Regions from separate parts of the Lysinibacillus sp. UGB7 genome, predicted to be linked through region 1. Evidence: a T-box and tRNA genes for the amino acid it is inferred to sense, from the RefSeq annotation. Region 1 holds a T-box; the other holds one or more tRNA genes.

What was found. The T-box of region 1 lies ahead of serS (serine--tRNA ligase). A T-box ahead of a tRNA ligase gene usually reads a tRNA of that ligase, here a tRNA-Ser.
Region 2: it has a tRNA-Ser gene. The T-box ahead of serS (serine--tRNA ligase) is inferred to sense a tRNA for this amino acid. The anticodon was not compared.

What each region holds. Positions count from the first base shown of each region.
Region 1 covers NZ_JBMGUV010000011.1:253-8,032, reverse strand. The annotation lists gene ACOMCU_RS11550 (IucA/IucC family protein) at 1-1,241, shown strand, start outside; gene ACOMCU_RS11545 (AMP-binding protein) at 1,244-2,476, shown strand; gene asbD (petrobactin biosynthesis protein AsbD) at 2,473-2,730, shown strand; gene ACOMCU_RS11535 (DUF6005 family protein) at 2,744-3,718, shown strand; gene ACOMCU_RS11530 (sugar phosphate isomerase/epimerase family protein) at 3,715-4,539, shown strand; T-box leader at 4,907-5,122, shown strand; gene serS (serine--tRNA ligase) at 5,245-6,525, shown strand; gene ACOMCU_RS11520 (DUF2975 domain-containing protein) at 6,876-7,349, opposite strand; gene ACOMCU_RS11515 (hypothetical protein) at 7,653-7,780, shown strand, end outside.
Region 2 covers NZ_JBMGUV010000049.1:1,060-8,839, forward strand. The annotation lists gene recR (recombination mediator RecR) at 1-307, opposite strand, end outside; gene ACOMCU_RS25980 (YbaB/EbfC family nucleoid-associated protein) at 320-634, opposite strand; gene dnaX (DNA polymerase III subunit gamma/tau) at 656-2,440, opposite strand; RNA gene ffs (signal recognition particle sRNA large type) at 2,585-2,852, opposite strand; tRNA gene ACOMCU_RS25995 (tRNA-Ser) at 3,043-3,135, shown strand; gene ACOMCU_RS26000 (ATP-binding protein) at 3,282-4,550, shown strand; gene ACOMCU_RS26005 (response regulator) at 4,551-5,429, shown strand; gene ACOMCU_RS26010 (cation:dicarboxylate symporter family transporter) at 5,521-6,795, shown strand; gene ACOMCU_RS26015 (RraA family protein) at 6,845-7,465, opposite strand; gene ACOMCU_RS26020 (MDR family MFS transporter) at 7,654-7,780, shown strand, end outside.

The sequences.
Region 1 (7,780 bases):
CCCTTCAATGGGTTGCAGTGAGAAGAAGCTACGTACGAATCACTGTTCTTGAAGAGGAAGAGAGCTTTTGGAAAAGAGAGCTAGGGCAATTGATGTGGGAAGACCTTCTTGCAAAGCTTGCGGTATTCGATGGAACACATGAAGAATATACGTTTTTACCGGTTCATCCTTGGCAGTGGCATAACATGAAACATGAACTAGCTGGATTAATTGAGCAAAAAGATCTAATTCCCCTAGATGTGAAAGGAGATTACTATCGGGCAACACAATCGGTGCGAACATTATGGAATTTTTCAAATCCTGAAAAAGCGCAATTAAAATGCTCGATGAATATGGTGAATACCTCTTCATTACGAAAATTACATTCTCATGCTGTTTGTGCCGCTCCTCATATTTCAGCATGGCTTAAACAGGTGATTCAATTAGACTCCTATTTACAAAAGGAAGCATCTCTTATTGTACTGGAAGAATATGCAGGAATTATTTTTGAACCGAATGCAAAAAAACATAGCAGAAAACTAGAAGGTCAACTTGGCTCAATATGGCGAGAAAGTGTGCGCTCGTATATGAAGGATGATGAGGAAGCGGTACCGTTTACGGTGCTAATGATGATGGAGAAAGATGGGCGTCCGTTTATAGATGAATGGCTTTTCCGATATGGAACGGAGGAGTGGGTAAAGCGCTTGATCGAAGTGAGTGTTATTCCTGTATGGCACTTGCTTGTTGCTCACGGTATTGCTGTTGAGGCCCATGCACAAAATATGATTTTAATCCATCAAAATGGCTGGCCGACTCGGGTTGTACTGAGGGATTTCCATGACAGTATCGAATATATAGAAGAATTTATTGCGGACAGAAGCCTCGTTCCAGACTTCGAAACGATACACGAACGTTTTAAAGATGCACCTGTCGATCATTATTATTGGATGTCTTCTATAGAGGCTTTACGAGAGTTAGTTATGGATACATTATTCGTGTTTCATTTAAGTGAATTATCTTATTTGTTAGAAGAGCAGTATGGATTTGCAGAAACACGTTTTTGGAGTCAAGTTAGAGAAGGAATACAGAAGCACTTTGAACGTTTTCCATCATTATGCTCAAGAAATGAACAGATTCAGCATAATAGTACACATATTTATGTTGAATCTTTGCTAACAAAGAAACTTCAAAATCAAGAAGAAGGTAATTTTCGGCATATCGTCAGCAATAGGTTGGCGCAAGCGGATAAAAAGGGGGAATGATGATGTTTTATGTCAATGATCAATTTTATACAGTAGAAGATATCGACAAGCAATATGAAATATATGAAAGCTTATCTCATCTAAGAGAGTGTAACAATCGCAGACTAGCTATTTGTACGGACGATATTTTCCAATATATAGCTCTATGTTTATATATTCGCCAAAAAGGTGGATCAGTCGTCCCAATCCATCCAGCGACACCAAAAGAGGGGGCTGTGCGGCTTGCTTCTTCAGCAGGTAGTCATCTTTTGTTGTTCCAATCGATCGATTCTTTCATCGAACTATCAAATCATTCTAATCACCAAGAAGGAGTATTAGTTCAAATGAGCTCAGGTACAACAGGAGCTCCGAAATGTATTGAACGAACGTGGAATTCAGTGGAAGAAGAGATTGAAAGCTATGTGAAGACGTTACCTGTCGATTCCTTGACAAATTCTATTGTCGCTTGTCCGGTTACTCATTCTTATGGATTCATTTGTGGTGTCTTGGCTTGCATAAAAAGGGGAGCAAAGCCGGTTATTATTACGAATAGTAATCCTAAATATATTTTGAAAAAGCTTAAAGAATTTCCTAAGCACATACTCTATGGGGCTCCAGCGTTACTTCATACATTAAGTCGTTTATTGCCTATTGATCAACAATTTGATCGTGTGATGACGTCAGGAACTGTGATGCCGCATAGCTGGTTGACATCATTAAGAGAGAAATCTCGCCAAGTATTACAGCAGTATGGATGCTCTGAATCCGGGTGTGTTGCGATTCACCCTAATGTGGAAGATCCTAAAGAAATGGGCTACCCCCTCCCTCATGTGAAGGTGACAGCTGGTGACAAACAAACACCGAGCGAAATTATCATTGAATTGCCTACACAAACGATTTATACAAAAGATCTTGGCTATATAGAAGATAATGTTCTTTCTTTTCTTGCAAGAATGGATGACACGATTAATGTAGCAGGCTTGAATGTGTATCCGCAAGAAGTTGAAACCGTGTTAATGGATGACCCAAGAATAGTCGAAGCAGTCGTATATAAGAAACAAAACAACCTATCAGGAGAGCGAGTATGTGCACTATACGTGTCTACTGAACCAATCGATAATATGGAGCTTAGAGAATGGTGCCGGAAATTTCTCGCTCCACATCAAATGCCGATGGAGTTTATGTTTGTTCATGAAATTGAAAAGCTGCCAAATGGAAAAGTAAGTAGAAAAAAACTTGGAGGCATTCCAGTATGACGAGACAACAATTGATCAAGAGCATCTATGATATTATGGAAAATTCATTAGAGTTGCAGACACTGTCTTCTTTTAATGAAGATGCCCGGTTAAATGAGGATTTGTATATGGATTCAATTATGGTCCTTCAACTGATTCTTCATTTAGAGTTGGATCTTGGCATTTCCATTCCCGATGAGATTCTCGTTCCTAAAGATTTCAAAACAGTAGGAACATTAGCAAGCTTTTTAGAAAAACAGCAAAAAGTAGAATAATCGGAGGAGAAAAATGATAAAAGTTCATTGTTTTGTAAGCTGTGTTTGTGAAGTTATTAAGAAAACAAAAGGCGTTGATCATAGGCCCTACTATTTTGGGGTATGGGATGCAGATTTTGATGTGCTCGATAATGGAGTGCTAGCATACCACTCAGATCGTATTGATCATCATTTCTTTCAAACATGGTATGAAATGCTCTATGGAATCAAGCTTTACAAATGGTATGACGAAGAACAATCAAAACAAGAAAATATAAACAAGCTGCAAAGGTTATTAGAAAATGAATCTCCACATCAACATGTGATGGTGATGCTGGATTTATCGATGCTTCCAGAGCGAGAGAATAAATTTCATCAACGTCCATTTCCACATTATGTGATGCTAGAATCGACAGAAAATGAAGCAGAGTGGTTTATGTATGACCCTGATTTTCGCTGGGAAGGGATTTTGCCGAAGGAGAGGATTTTAGATGCAATTCAAGAGCCAACTGTCGGAGGTGGCTATTACTTTGATTCTGAGACGATTATTGCTCCAACTACAGAGACGGTTGAAGCCTATTTTAATACATGTATAAAGCTTCATAGTAATCCGATGACAGAAGCAATTACCGAAATTATTAAAGGGTATACCGTAGGAAAAGAAAAAGAAAGTATGTCAAAACTTCCGACTGCCTTAAAACAATTGCCGGTTTTAGCGATTAGAAAGTATGCATATGAACATGCGTTTGCGTTTTTTTGGGAAGCTCTTGGCCGCGATGAGAAAGGCTTTGAAACATGGTGTGATGAAATTGAGCGTCTAGTGAATGGTTATACAACGATTCAGTATCGAGCGATGAAACTTGCGATGACGCAAGTTTTGTTATTAGCTGAAGATATTTTTGTGAAGTTAGAAGAACAAAATCTCCTTGAGTTCAAGATAAAGCAAGGATTACAAGAATGTTTTAAAGCATGGTTAACATTACAGCACAAGAAAGAGGTTATGTTATGAAACTATCTATCTGTACGATCTCGTTTCGGCACCATCTCCACTCGATTGATCAAATAGCTCACTTTGCAAAAACTCAAGGTTTTCAAGGAATCGAGCTCTGGGGTGTGCATGCAAAGAACTTGGCAGAGGAACTTCAATATGGAGCAGATTGGCTAAGCTCCTACGGTTTGGAAACGAGCATGCTTAGTGATTATTTGCCATTAGAAGCACCAGTTTCTGAGATGATGGCTGAAACAGAGAAGTTATCTTCACTTGCAAAGCGCTGGGGAACGAATAAGATTCGTACATTTGTAGGAAAACAGGGCAGTTCAGACACGAGTAAGAAAGAAAGGGCAGAACTTATTTCTAGGCTTAGAATGCTCTGTGATTATCTTGAGTCAAAAGGACAATATTTGCTTGTTGAAACTCATCCCAACACATTGACAGATAATTTACCTTCAACGATGCAGTTACTCGAAGAAACGAATCACTCAAGCCTACGAGTGAACTTTGACGTTTTGCATATATGGGAATCAGGGTTAAACCCTATTGTCGCCATGAAGCAACTTCGTCCTTACATCTCACATTTTCACTTTAAAAATATTGCCTCACGTGCATCACTTGGTGTTTTTTCTCCCAACAATGTTTATGCTGCATCAGGGTCTAGAGAAGGGATGGTTCCATTGTTTGAAGGTGCAATTGATTATGATGAATTCCTAGCAGGAGTACATTCAATCGAGGAGGTAGATGCGTCATTGGAATGGTTCGGATCGAATGTGAAGAGCGTATTAGCAAAAGATGTTCAGGAGGTTAAGAAGGCGTTGCAGTTGGTGCAAATATAATGTAAGGTTGTTTAAAACATATAGGAAAATCGTTTGATTCAATCTAAATTAAAACTATCTCTACTATAACTACTAGAAGGTTCTTTTTGTTAACAATGAATGGGGAAATGGTAGAAAGGGCTATTGGCGAAATCAACAGCCTATAAACTTTATCGCATGACTCATATTACATGTTTACATGCATTAGTGATTGTTGCTAACAAGATAATAAATGATCATTACTTCGTTAAATCTCAACAGCCCTGTTGGGTTGTGCATTTCATCTGGAATTAACCGGTGATTCAAGAATTCTAGAATATTTTGTATCCTATGGTATGACTTGCAAAAACTGTTTTCATATAGTACAGTATGGTTAAAATTTAAATAACTGAACACGATGATGGGAAGTAGTAGCAAGCACGTTTTTTTTAGAGAGTCAGCGGTTGGTGGAAGCTGATAGAAGCACTTGTGAATCCGTCCTGGAGTTGCACAGTCGAAGTAATGTAAGTAGGCTGTAGCCGGCTGAAATGCCGTTATGAAATAAGTGGATTAGGTATATGCCTAATCAATTAGGGTGGCAACGCGGGTAGCTCTCGTCCCTTTTTAGGGATGGGGGCTTTTTTGTGTTTATTTTGATTCAAAGCGGAGCTATTCGAGTTTAGCTTGCAACGCAATTACACCAAGACTTAATGGATGCAATGTCATTAAACTACTGGAGGTATGACTATGTTAGATATTAAACGCGTACGCGATAATTTCGCGGAAATTAAAGAAATGCTATTAACACGTAATGAAGATTTAGGCAACTTAGATGACTTTGAGGATTTAGATGCAAAGCGTCGTGAGTTAATTGCTAAAACAGAAGAATTAAAAGCAGAACGAAATAAAGTATCTGAACAAATTTCAATTATGAAACGCAACAAGGAAAATGCAGATGAAGTTATTGCTCGTATGCGTCAAGTAGGCGATGAAATTAAAGAGCTAGATGTTCAACTAAATGATGTTGAAGAGCGCTTTAAAGATATGATGATGCGCTTGCCAAACATTCCACACGAATCTGTACCAGTAGGGACAACAGAAGACGACAATGTAGAAGAATATACTTGGGGTGAAATTCCAACATTTGATTTTGACTTTAAAGCACACTGGGATCTTTCTACAGATTTGAAGATTGTTGACTTTGAACGAGGTACAAAAGTAACAGGTAGCCGTTTCTTATTCTACCGCGGGCTTGGAGCTCGTTTAGAACGTGCATTAATGACATTTATGATGGATTTACATGCAGAGGAGCATGGTTATGAGGAAATGCTACCACCTGTCATTGTTAATCGTGATAGCTTGACGGGTACTGGAAATCTTCCTAAATTTGAAGAAGATGTATTTAAATTAGAGGAAACAGATTATTTCATGATTCCAACGGCAGAGGTACCTGTAACAAACTTCTATCGTGATGAAATTTTACTGGCCGAGGCTTTACCACAAGGCTTTGCTGCCTATAGTGCGTGCTTCCGTTCAGAAGCGGGATCTGCAGGTCGTGATACACGTGGTTTAATCCGTCAACATCAGTTCAACAAAGTAGAACTAGTTCGCTTTGTAAAACCAGAGGAATCATACGAACAATTAGAGCTATTAACAAACCATGCGGAAAAAGTATTGCAATTACTAGGCTTACCATATCGTAAGCTAAAAATGTGTACAGCTGATTTAGGTTTTACTTCAGCGAAGAAATATGATTTAGAAGTTTGGATTCCCGCACAAAACATGTACCGTGAAATTTCTTCTTGCTCTAACTTTGAGGATTTCCAAGCACGACGAGCGAATATCCGCTTCCGTCGTGAGCCAAATGCAAAACCAGAATATGTTCATACATTAAACGGTTCAGGTCTTGCCATTGGTCGTACAGTTGCCGCTATCCTAGAAAACTATCAACAAGCTGATGGAAGCGTAGTAATTCCTGAAGTTTTAAGACCATACATGGGTGGTAAAGAAATTATTGCACCAAAATAAATAACGGGTAAAAGCTATTTTAGATATCCTTTAACAGGTAATTGTCTTGCCTTTTTATCGATTTACAGGTGCTTTTAATAGTATCGGGTGGTGTAAACGCCGTGGATTTGAAAAAAATGCTTTATTTCTTAAAGGAATTTTAGCGAGACTAAAAAAGATGTTACTATAATCAAGGATGGGGTGCATTAGAAAAAATTTAGAAATGACATTTTGCAGCTCTTTCGCATTTTCCACTATTTCGCAATCGGGCGCAATTCTTGAAAAAGAATAGGCGCCTATTTTTCATTTAAGAGCCATTTAATTTAATAGGGAAAGAAGATATTATACCTGCAAAATAAACATCTACATTTTTATTTCTTTTTTTCTAGGATATTTTTTAATGGCTTTTGAAGTACGTCCATAATGGCAGCGATGATAGCTGTTGCTAATATCCCTATTAGTCCAAGTGCTATTGGACCTGCTGGGTCATCACCCGTGAACATGGCATACACCCTTAAGTAAACTATTACTAATAAAATTAAGAAAATAATTGTAAAAGCGCATTTTTTTATAACCTTCAAGGATTTAAGGGATAACTCGGAAAAAGCGTTGTTACTATCGATATAACTCAATAGTTTATATGCTTGATACAAAGCTACAGAAAACGTAATGCATACTCCATACGCACATATTAACAACGGATATATCGAGTAATCTCCTGGACGCAATATAGCATCTCTTCTGGCTGCTTCAGGCAACAAAAATATACACACGGCAAGTACCGCAATTCCAATAAGAAAAGCAACAACCTTTAAGAAAAAAGTTGAACCTAGTTTACCATTCATTTAAAGCACCTCACTGATTTAATGATTATATGATTTTAATATAACATTTATCGATTATCAATAAATTTATTTTGTTTTTTATTATATTGTTATTGTTTTAAATATTGATTTGATTGTTATGTGGGAATCGTACTTGAATTATTGTAAGTTTTATTATGAAGTAACTTAACAATCGTGCGCAATTCAGCAGCAAGAATTGTGCTTTTTCTATTTGAAAAGGTTAGATTGGAAATCGAAAAAGGTTTCTGATAAATAGAAGGAGAAATACACATGTATGGCTAGCAACACAAAGATAAATGCCTTATGAAATTAGCGAGGCAAAATGAAGCCGAAGAATGTTTTTTAGAAGCATTGAAATTAACAAAAACAAAAGAAGATATCTCATTGATTGACTCAACTCAAAAAGCATTGAATCTGTTAAATGAATTGGA
Region 2 (7,780 bases), on a different contig from region 1:
TACCGTTGTAATCACGCATTTTTTCCATTGCGATAACATCTTTTGTGTCTTGTACGACACAAATAACAGATACATCACGTTGTTTGTCCGTACAAATATGGCAAGGATCTATATCGGTAATATTGCCACAGACAGAACAATAGCTTAAGTTTCGCTTTGCATCAATTAAAGCCTTCGAGAAAGACAATACATCCTCTTCCTTCATCGTTAACACAAAAAACGCCAGTCGAGCCGCGGTTTTCGGCCCGATACCTGGCAATTTCATAAAACTATCGATTAGTTTAGATATGGGTTCTGGGTAGTACATATTTTTTACCTCCTAGAACGGAAGGTTCATGCCTTGTGTGAATTTACCCATTGTTGCATTTGTTTTTTCATCTACTTTTTTAAGTGCTTCATTTGTTGCAACAACGATTAAATCCTGTAGCATTTCAATATCGTCCGGATCTACTACTGATGCATCAAGGTTCACTTCAACTACTTCACGCTGACCTGTTACAGCTACTTTAACCATACCGCCACCAGCAGTACCTTCAAATTGTTCAACATTTAAAGCCTCTTGAGCTTCCATCATTTCTTTTTGCATTTTTTGCATTTTTTTCATCATACCTTGCATATTTCCCATTCCACGCATAAACATATTCCTCCTAAGTAATTAGTCTTCAACGATTTCAACAAAATCTTTACCGAACAGCTTTTCCGCTTCCGTCACGAGTGGATCCTGTGATGCAAGTGGTTGTGCATCATCGATAAAGGGTTCTTCTGGCATCTCTGCCGGTGGTGGTTCTAATAACTCTACATCATGATCAGTAGCTGACTGCGCTTTCTGTTGATGCATGCCGTGATCACGAATGAATTCTTCACGCAGCTTTAACCAGGTCTCTTCAGGCGTGCAAAGCATTTCGTACATGGTGCCAGTTTGCCCTGCAATTAATTGTGTGAAGTGTGCTTTTAGTGCATGATTATCAGCAACCATTTGACAATGAATATCATACTTGAATTTTAACACAAAAGCACTCGAAGATGCCGCAACAGGTTCAGCTTCTGCTAATAGAGCCGATTGAGACTTTTGCATTTGGTTTAATGCTTGTGCCCACACGGCTTTAACGCGGTGCACATCCTGCTTTGTAGCATCCTTTAATATTTCTTGAATACGTCCAGTCGGAGCCTTATAGCCATTTGGACTTTTTGCACGTGGACGTTGCTCCTTAGGCGTCGGCGTAGTTTGTGTCGGCACCCCATTTTGCAATTGCGCTGATAATTGCTGGACTGTCTGCTCAAGCGCCACTATTTTCTGTGCTATCTCAGGACTCACCGTTGTTTCTCCTGAGGAGTTCACTTGATTAACTACTCCACCTGAAAACTGTGTCATTTTCAGCAAAGCTGTTTCTAAATAAATTTTTGTATGATGAGAGAAACGCATTTCTTGTTGTGTTTTCGCTAAGATGTCAATATAGCCATAAAGCAAATCTGGTGCAAAATCATGTGCTAAAGTAAACACTCGCTCCTCTGGCGATACTAGCTCTAATAATTCCGCTAACCCCTCACTCGTTTGCAGGAGCAGTAAGTCGCGGAAGAATGTAATTAAATCCTCTGCCAGACGTAGTGGGTCTTTCCCATCGGCAATAAGTTGTTCTAATAACGCAAGCATTTGTGCGACATCTTTCACCTTTAAAGCCTCTGCCAAATCATAAAAAACTTCCTGACTAATCGATCCTGTAACAAGCAGTGCATCTTCCAGTTTCAAGAGATCACCACTGAAGGATACGACTTGGTCTAACAAACTCAGAGCATCCCGCATGCCACCAGCAGCAGATTGCGCAATAACCTTTAAACCTTGCTCTTCATAAGGTAGCTCAATGTCTTCTAATACAACCTTCATCCGTTCAATAATATCGTTCGTCGAAAGTCGTTTAAAGTCAAAGCGCTGACAACGCGAAATAATCGTCGCTGGCAATTTATGCGGCTCTGTCGTTGCTAATATAAAAACAGCATGCGACGGTGGTTCTTCTAAAGTTTTTAAAAGTGCATTGAAGGCACTTGTTGAAAGCATATGCACTTCATCAATGATATACACTTTAAACCTGCTACTAGCAGGAGCAAAACGAACTTTTTCAATAATGTCACGTATTTCTTCAACGCGTGAATTGGATGCAGCATCAAATTCTATTACGTCTGGATGAGAACCATCTGTAATGCTTAAGCAAGTTGCACAGTCATTACAGGGCTCGCTTGACGGGGCTCGCTCACAGTTTAATGCCTTCGCAAAAATTTTAGCCGTACTCGTTTTCCCAGTACCACGCGGACCAGAAAACAGATACGCATGCGTTGTTTTATTTGCTAGGAGAGCATTTTGTAGCGTTCTTTTGACATGCGCTTGACCTGACATCTCACGAAATGATTGTGGCCTATACACACGATAAAATGCTTGATACGTCAATGATTTCCTCTCCTCTTCTTTTTAAATATGATAGCTCTATTATAGCATTGGCTGCATTATTAATAAAATCGTATTGTCACTATTCACATAGAAAAAACGCATTCGCCTACAATAGACGAATGCGTTTGAATTGGCAATTTAATGCCGTGCACCTTTTTTCGACAGCCGCACATAAGCGTTACTCTTGTCGTTAGCTCAGATTAGGCAACCCCGCGGCACATGAATAATACCACTTAATGCTGCTTCCTTCCGGACCTGACATAGTTCATGGGTATCCATTGCGCAGGACCCAATCGTCAACACTACGTGCAAAAGGCAGACCAAACAATACGGACAGCCTCAAAAAAGGAATTCAGTCTCGCTAGAGCGGATTGCGAGTTACAGGACACCGCTACCTTCCCACCTAGCACGGCAATAACTAGTATACTTTCAGTTTTCATAAAATGCAACGAATTACACTAATTATTTATATTCTATTGATATCTCTGCCATATAAAAAATTAATTTTAGAAAATCTAAAAAAAAATGATAAAAGTATTGACGTGAAAACTAATACATGATAAATTAGTTTTTGTCGATAAGACATTGCAACAATATACTATGGAGGTATACCCAAGTCTGGCTGAAGGGATCGGTCTTGAAAACCGACAGGCGGGTAACACCGCGCGGGGGTTCGAATCCCTCTACCTCCTCCAGTTTTTAAAATCCGACTACATGATGTAGCCGTTTTTTTTTGCCTAAAATTGCACTTACACTTCTAGATGCCACTTCCACTTAGGATGTGGTATTTTTTTATTAGATATCTCGCTCGACTAATATAGATTAGGGAGGATGCTTGAAAATGTACACGAAAGTTATTATGTCCCGTGCAACCCTCACATGGGTTTTAATGATAGCCTTATTTACAGCGGTCGGTAGTGAAATAAAAATTTTGCCGTTCTACGATACAACATTTCGCTTTGGATTAGGAAGTATTATCTTCTTTTTATGTACTCTCATTAAACCTACACCAATTATCTTAGCAGGTATTGCTACAAGTATTGTGACTACCTCTTTCCGAGTTATAGTTAATTACTATTACTACACATTAGATGTTTCAATAATAGAAAGTATTCTTATGCATCTGCCTGCAGCTATATTTTACTTATTGTTTGCATTATGCCTACATCAATTAAACATTCATCAATATCGAGAAAAACCGTTAAAGCTCGGACTCCTTGTTGCCTTTAGCGAAGTCATTAGTAATTTAGGTGAACAGTTAGCACGTTTTCTTGTGCACTCGTATAATTTTGTATTTATACACGACTTTCTCATACTCGTTGCCGTTGCCTTGCTACGGAGCTTTTTCGTGGTTGGCATCTATAGTTCTATTTTAATTGCCGAACAAAAAAAACGCGTACAAGAAATGCTTAATATTGGTTCTGATTTATATGTAGAAACCTTATACCTAAAAAAATCAATGAATCATATTGAAACAATTACAGCAAGCGGCTTTGATTTATATCGCCAATTAAAAGTTAAAGGCTATCGCGCGGAATGCTTACAAGCGCTGCATATTGCCCAGGAAATTCATGAAGTAAAGAAAGATTCACAACGCATTTATGCGGGTATTTCAAAAATCGTAGGTGAAAAGAGCTATGGCTCCATTCGATTATCAGAATTATTGCATTATATAGAGGAAGGTAATAGTAAATATAGTGAATTGCTAGGAAAAGATATACAGTTTAAAATTAGTTTTGATAGTGATTTTCAAACGGAGGAGCATATTGCATTGCTTGCTCTATTAAATAATTTAACAGCTAATGCCATAGAAGCAATTGAAGAACACGGTATTATTTCTATTGCTATTCAGCAACAAGAGGATGATACTGTAATAACCGTATGTGATAATGGAAGTGGCATTTCACAAAATGATCTCTCTATTATTTTTGAGCCTGGTTATACTACAAAATATAATATTGAAGGTGTAGCAGCAACCGGTATTGGGCTCTCACACGTAACCACACTAATAACAAAATTAAACGGTACAATTTCTGTCGAATCTAATAATAAAGAAACGATGTTTAAAATTATAATTCCTACGCAAACTATTCAAACAGGAGAGACTTAAATGAGGTATTTTATTGTAGATGATGATCGTGCAAGTCGTGTCATGTTAAAGCAAATTATTGAAGATAGTGGTTTAGGTACCGTCATTGGTGAAGCACGCAATGGTGAAGATGCCATACCACAAATATTAATGACACAACCAGAGTTTGTGCTAATCGATTTACTTATGCCAAAGCTAGATGGTATTGCAACGGTAGAGCATCTAATTCAAAATCGCTTTGAGGGACAATTTATTATGATTTCTCAAGTAGTGAATAAGGAGATGGTTGGTGAGGCGTATGAACAAGGTATAGATTTCTTCATTCATAAACCAATTAACAAAATTGAGGTCGAAAATGTTTTACGTAAAACAACAGAACAATTTCGACTAAAGAACTCGCTCCTAGTTATTCGCCAATCCCTTACTAGTATAGAAATAAATGAGCAAAAAAATCATAAAGCGACATCACGTGATCATATTCAATCAATTTTGAATGATATGGGCATTGTTGGTGAAATCGGCAGCGAGGATATCATTGCCATAATCGAAACATTACTAGCACATCAGCATAAAATTGCACCACTTCCTCCGTTAAAGGAGCTGTATGAAGAAATAGCCGCTGTCACCAAAACGACTCCCGATGAAATATTGAAGGAAAGTAAAGCCATTGAACAGCGTGTGCGTCGTACGATTTTAGCTGCAATGATTAATTTGGCCAATTTGGGTGTTGTTGATTACACAAACTCTGAATTCGAATACTATGCACCGCGATACTTTGATTTAAAAGAGATTCGTCAGCTTATGAAGCAAATAGAGGATCATGGTAATCGAAAAGCAAAGGTGAATATAAAGAAGTTTATTCAAGTGTTATATTCAGACATTTTAACAAAAATAAATTAATTTTATCGGATTCTGTCGGATTTTATAAGTCCTCCGTATTATTAAAGTAAGGCGTGTCCTAAAAATTTTAATATTAGGAGGAACGAAGATTTTGAAAAAGAAATTTAAGATCAGTTTAGCCACTCAAATTCTAATCGGTTTGACTTTAGGGATCATTGTTGGCGGTATCTTTTACGGAAACCCCAATATTGAAAAATATCTACAACCACTAGGAGATATCTTTCTACATCTGATTAAGATGATTGTTGTACCGATTATTATTTCGACATTAATCGTTGGCGTTGCTGGGACAGGCGACATGAAACAACTTGGGCGATTAGGCGGGAAATCACTTATTTATTTTGAAGTTATTACAACGGTAGCAATTGTTGTCGGTTTACTTTCTGCGAACCTTTTCCAGCCAGGTGCTGGTGTGAATATGAACGAGCTTTCTCAAGGAGATATCTCGAAATACGTTTCGACAACTGAGGAAGTACAACATGAAGGACCTTTCGATATTATTGTAGGTATTGTACCAACAAATATTATCCAATCTATGGCTGAAGGTGATATGCTTGCGATTATCTTCTTCTCCGTTATCTTTGGTCTGGGTGTTGCTGCCATCGGGGATCGAGGTAAGCCAGTTTTAGGCTTCTTCCAAGGTGTAGCTGATGCTATGTTCTGGGTAACGAACCTCGTGATGAAATTCGCTCCAATTGGGGTATTTGGTTTAATTGGTGTAACCGTTTCCAAATATGGATTTGCTTCCCTAATACCTCTTGCCAAACTTGCTATACTCGTTTATGGCACGATGTTATTTTTCATCTTTGTTGTTCTTGGCATTGTGGCAAAAATAGCAGGTATCAGTATTTTCTATTTAATTAAAGTATTAAAAGATGAGTTAATTTTAGCGTTCTCCACAGCTAGTTCAGAGGCTGTATTACCACGAATCATGATGAAAATGGAGAAACTAGGCGCACCAAAAGACATCGTATCTTTTGTTATTCCAACAGGTTATTCCTTTAACCTAGATGGTTCAACACTGTACCAAGCAATTGCTGCGTTATTCATAGCACAAATGTATGGAATACACTTAAGCATCGGCGAACAAATTACATTAATGCTTGTATTAATGGTTACGTCTAAAGGGATTGCAGGTGTACCAGGCGTTTCATTCGTTGTACTTCTTGCAACGTTAGGTACTGTTGGTATTCCAATTGAAGGTTTAGCGTTTATTGCGGGTATTGACCGTATTCTTGATATGGGACGTACAGTTGTTAACGTAATTGGTAACTCATTAGCATCGTTAGTAATGGCGAAATGGGAAGGCCGTTTTGATAAAGAAAAAATGAAAAATTACTTTAAAGAAAATGAAAATTTAGCATAGTCTAAATAAGAAAATCCTCACGATGTATAAATGCATCGTGAGGATTTTCTTATTTGTCTAACACTTTATCTAAATAGGCAATAATTGATTCTTTGCCATTTACGTGTGCTTCTTGTGCTCGTATTTCGTCCTTTGCAACTTTTGCCTCAGCGGTCACAACGATACGCTCCGCATCCACCTGTGGCACAACAAGAACACCATCTACATCCCCAATAATATAATCACCCGGTTGAACAGTTACGCCGCCAATAGCAATGGGTACATTTACTTTACCGCCACCATTTTTATTGCCAGCCGCTACCGTTGTTCCAAGAGAAAACACCGGAAAGTTTAACTTTCTAATAGCTTCAATATCACGAATTACACCATCCACCACGAAGCCCTGTATACCCATACCTTTCGCTAATGAAATTACAAAGTCCCCTGCCACAGCACGATTCATATTACCCTTTGCATCAATCACTAAAATATCGCCTGCGTTAGCAGCCCGAATGGCTTCTAGCACAGCACCATTTTCCCCATCTGGTAATCGAACAGTTACGGCACGCCCAGCAATTTTAAAATGATCTGCTAATGGCTTAATATCACTGCGTAAATTCGTATGCCCCCCTGTTGCATCAGAAATGGCTGTCGTCGGTAAATGTTTAAAACTTACTTCCACTTTTGTCATGCATAACACCCCTATTATGAATTATGAATGGCTTACACAAATATTGTAAATAAAACACCAGCACATTGACTAGTCTTTTTTATCCTCTTCTATTTTATAGTCAATAATTGTGACGGAAACAGTTGGAAATAAATCATATGTATATGTTACTGTTAGGAGTAATGAAAACTAAAGAAAAAGAGGGTTATATGGATAGTCAAAAGTTATATGAACAACGCAATCAAATTATCGCTGCTTTTCTAGTCGCTGCCTTCATCGGTTTATTTAATGAAACAGCACTTAATATGGCCTTTGCCCAACTAATTCTAGATTTTA